Regions from separate parts of the Agromyces cerinus genome, predicted to be linked through region 1. Evidence: predicted binding sites of a transcription regulator. Region 1 holds the regulator's gene; the other holds the start of a gene.
What was found. The regulator HspR, encoded in region 1, represses chaperone genes until heat shock. The targets are predictions, from matches to a motif close to AAGTTGAGTCNNNNNGACTCAACTT.
Positions count from the first base shown of each region.

Region 2: the regulator HspR is predicted to act here: its motif matches at 849-873, upstream of JOE59_RS11850 (ATP-dependent Clp protease ATP-binding subunit).

Region 1 is NZ_JAFBCT010000001.1:3,533,581-3,535,778, reverse strand. It holds gene JOE59_RS16500 (hypothetical protein) at 1-345, shown strand, start outside; gene JOE59_RS16495 (hypothetical protein) at 303-932, opposite strand; gene JOE59_RS16490 (heat shock protein transcriptional repressor HspR) at 929-1,345, opposite strand; gene JOE59_RS16485 (DnaJ C-terminal domain-containing protein) at 1,355-2,198, opposite strand, start outside.
Region 2 is NZ_JAFBCT010000001.1:2,544,491-2,546,688, reverse strand. It holds gene JOE59_RS11855 (DUF3800 domain-containing protein) at 4-726, opposite strand; gene JOE59_RS11850 (ATP-dependent Clp protease ATP-binding subunit) at 886-2,198, shown strand, end outside.

The DNA of each region.
Region 1 (2,198 bases):
GAAGAGAACGTCACCTTCATGATGCGGTGGATGCGTCAGGAGAACGGCGCCGACAACTGGTGGAACCGCAACAACCCGCTGAACAACGGGCAGGGCTCCGGCGGCGGATCTGGTCTCGGCAGTTACCCGACCCTCGTCGAGGCCGCGTACTACGCCGCCGAGAACCTGCAGTCGGGTCGCTACCCCGAGGTCGATGCGGCGCTCGCCAGCGGCGACTCGGCCGATGCCACCGCGCAGGCGATCTGGGCATCGGCGTGGGCGTCGAGCCATTACGGCTACGGCACCCACTGGAGCTCGCGCCCCTACGAGGTCATCGAGGCGCCGGCCTCCGCCTGGGGTCGCTGAGCAGCCGTCCGACGGCCGAACGCCCGCCCGAAGAGCGACCAGAGCAGCCAGCCGAGCCCGGCGGTCGCGACGATCGCGAGGAGCACGAAGATCGTGAGCGGCACGGGCTCGCCGCCGAAGAAGACGAGGCCGACCGGTCCGGGGCCGATCAGCAACGCCACGACGAGCACGGCGAAGTAGACGGCTCCGTTGACGAGGAGCTGGAGCACGAGACCGATGGCCGCCGCAGACCAGGTCACCGCGTTCGGTGCCGGGATGCCGCGGCGGCGCAGTGCCGTCACGCTGCCGATGATGCCCGCGGTGAATGCGGCGACGCCGATGAGCATCGGCAGGATGACGAGCCACGGCTGCTCAGCGAGCACACCGCCTCCGACGAGCGTCGCGAGGAAGCCGACGAGTGCGGCGCCGCCGAGGCCGCCCGTGACGAGGCCGACGGCAGTGAAGACGACGAGCACGCCGACGAAGACGAGCGCGGGCAGCACGCCGATCACGAAGCCGAGGGTGATGAGCGGCAGCGCCCAGACGCCGACCGGTCCCGCGGACCGCGCGACTGCCGCGGAGGGAGGAGCCGCCGGAGCGGCGATCACTCGCGTTCCAGCGGGCGCCACACGACGACCGCGTTCTCACGGCGCACGCGGGTGCCGGCCTTCATCGAGATGACCTCGCCGGCCGAACCGGCCGCGAAGACGCGACGGCCCGGGCGGTTCAGCATCTCGTCGGCGAGCGCGCCCTCGAGTTCGCGCACGCGGGCGCGCAGGGTCGCGACCTCGTCTTCGAGGCCGAGTACCCGGCGGATGCCTTCGAGGCTCACGCCCTCGCTCGAGAGCTGGGCGATCTCGCGGAGCTGCACGACGTCGTGCATCGAGTAGCGCCGCGACTTGCCCGCGGTGCGGGTCGGCGAGACGAGCCCGAGCCGGTCGTACTGCCGCAGCGTCTGCGGGTGCATGCCCGCGAGCTCGGCCGCAACGGAGATGACGAAGAGCGGGCTCCTCTCGTTCATCTCCACGGCCTAGCCCTTCGCCTTCGCGAGCAGGTCGTCGCGGGGGTTCTCGTCGGGCAGCAGCGCGGCGAACTCCTCGAGCTTCGCCTCCGCCTCCTTCGAGAGGTGCGAGGGAACGGCGACCTGCACGACCGCGAGGAGGTCTCCGGTGCCCTTCGACGTCTTCACGCCGCGGCCCTTGACCCGCAGCACCCGGCCGCTCGGCGTACCGGGAGCGACCCGCACCTTCACGGGGTCGCCACCGAGCGTCGGCACCTCGACGGTCGCGCCGAGCGCCGCCTCGGTGAACGTGACGGGCACGGTGACCCTGAGATTCAGGCCATCGCGCTCGAAGACCGGATGCTTGCGCACCGTCACCGTCAGCACGATGTCGCCGGGCTCACCGCCGTCAGGCGAGGGCTGGCCCTTGCCCCGCAGGCGGATCTTCTGCCCGTCGGCGACACCCGCCGGGATGCGCACCGTGATCGGCTTGCCCTCGGCGGTCTGCAGGGTGATCTGGTCGCCCTTGGTGGCGGTGACGAAGTCGAGCGTCGTCGTCGCCGTGACATCCCGCCCCTTGGTGGGGCCGCCGGCGCCGCGGTAGCCGCCCGTCGGCTGGCCGAAGCGGCCGCCGCCGAAGAGCCCGCCGAGCAGGTCGTCGTAGTCGCCACCCTGCTGGAACGTGTACGACTGGCCGCGGCCTCCGCCGCCCTGGCCGAACATGCCGCCGAAGACGTCTTCGAAGCCGCCGTTGCCGCCGGCGCCGCCGGGCGCGGTGAATCGAGCGCCGGAGCCCATGGCCCGCACGGCGTCGTACTCCTTGCGCTGCTCGGGGTCGGCGAGCACGGAGTGCGCCTCGCTGATCTCCTTGAAC
Region 2 (2,198 bases), 990 kb from region 1:
CATTTAGCTCGGCCAAGGTGCCCGCCAGGTCGGCGTGTGTTCTGCGATGACTGTGGCCATCCGCGCAACAGCGGAGTCGGCATCTGGGTGTCCCTGGGTAGCCAGCGTCCGTCGGTGGAGGATAAATGCGACGACGTCAGCGAGCTGAACTCCTGGACTGTCTTTCGAGTCCACGAAGTGCATCGAGTCGATGATCGATACGAGCTGCCGGCCGGGGACTGCGCCTGCGGCCCACGTCTGCATCTCGCGCACCATCTTCACCGCCCGCAGTTGGTGCTCTTTAGCTTCGTCGGCGATTACGATCCGCAGCGCTTGCTGGGTACGCCACCGATCGAGCTTCTCGAGTAGAAATTGAAGAGCCAACAGGTAGGCGTTTTGGTCATAAGTGCCACCGTGTCGTGCGTGAAGCCGACTCTTATCGATGGTTGCGTGGATAACCGAGATGTCGAGCTCTTCGAGTGTGGAAATGACCGCCTCGAATGCCGCGAGCAGTTCGGGGGGCTGTTTGCCTGTCCAATGACCCTTCGCGCTCCACATCTCCCGCGCGTGGAACTCGAACCCAGCAGGTATCCATCCGAGGTGTTCCATCGCGAGCGCATGGAGTCGGTCCGCTAGTGGCTGAACGGCTGTTTCGTCGACAACCACAGCGACGAGAGTGAGTTCGGGTTGCCTACGCGCACCACGCCCCACAGACCCCGTTTCATCGAGGTATACGAGTTCAGCCACGAGAGAATGATGGCACGCCACGCTATCGATCCTGATCGTGTGCGGACCGACAAGGGTGTGCACGTCGGCGGCGCAGATCGTCAGCGCTGGGAAGCGGGAATACCCGCGCCCCCTCCGCGTTGAACTTGAGCGTACCCCGCTCAACTTCCAGGAGGATTGGTGCCCGAAGACTTCAACCCCGAAGCCGGCGCGAGCTCGTTCGACGAGTTTCTCGCCCGCTATCTCGCGGGTGAGCAGGCGCGTCAGGCTCGGTCGATCGACCTCAGCCGGTTCCTGACCGCCCGTACTCAAGGCATCCTGCGTCAAGCAGGACGCTTCGCGCTCGAGCGCGGCCAGACCGAGCTCGACGCCCTGCACATCCTGCGCGTGATCGTCGAAGACGAGAGCGTCAAGCAGGCGATCGCCCGCATCGGGGTCGCCCCCGAGCGGCTCATCACCGCGACCGAGGCGCGCCTGCCCGCTGCCGGCGACACCGCCGACATCAACGCGGCAACGATCACCCCGAGCGCCTCCCGCGCGCTGTTCCACAGTTACCAGGTGGCGCGCTCGGCCGGCTCGACCTACATCGACCCCGAGCACCTCTTCTTCGCGCTCGTGCTGGGGCAAGACGCTCCTGCCGGCCAGGTGCTCGCGCGCGCCGGCGTCACCGCCGAGGCCCTCACGCAGGGCATGCGCGAGACGATCGAAGCGGGCATGCCGGGTGCTGATGGCGACACGGATGCCTCGGGCATTCCGGGCACCGGGACATCCGACACCCCCATGCTCGACAAGTTCGGCACCGATCTCACCGAGCTGGCCGCGAACGGCGAGCTCGACCCCGTGATCGGCCGTGCCGACGAGATCGAGCAGACCATCGAGATCCTCAGCCGTCGCACCAAGAACAACCCGGTGCTGATCGGCGAGGCCGGCGTCGGCAAGACGGCGATCGTCGAGGGCCTCGCCCGCGCGATCGTCGAGGAGTCGGTGCCCGAGGCACTGCTCGACAAGCGCGTGATCTCGCTCGACCTGCCCGGCATGCTCGCCGGCACCCGCTACCGCGGCGACTTCGAGGAGCGCCTCACCAAGACCATGGAGGAGATCGCCGCGCACAAGGGCGAGCTCATCATCTTCATCGATGAGATCCACACCGTGGTCGGCGCGGGCGGCTCTGGCGACGGCGGCACCGACGCGGGCAACATCCTGAAGCCGCGCCTCGCGCGCGGTGAGCTGCACCTCGTGGGTGCGACCACGCTCAAGGAGTACCGCGCCATCGAGAAGGACCCTGCCCTCGAGCGCCGGTTCCAGCCGGTGCGCGTGGGGGAGCCCTCCATCGAAGACGCCGTGCTGATCCTGCACGGGCTGAAGCCCGCCTACGAGGAGCACCACGGCGTGCAGTACACGGATGCCGCGCTGCGCGCCTCCGTCGAGCTGAGCGCCCGCTACCTCACCGACCGGGTGCTGCCCGACAAGGCCATCGACCTCATCGACCAGGC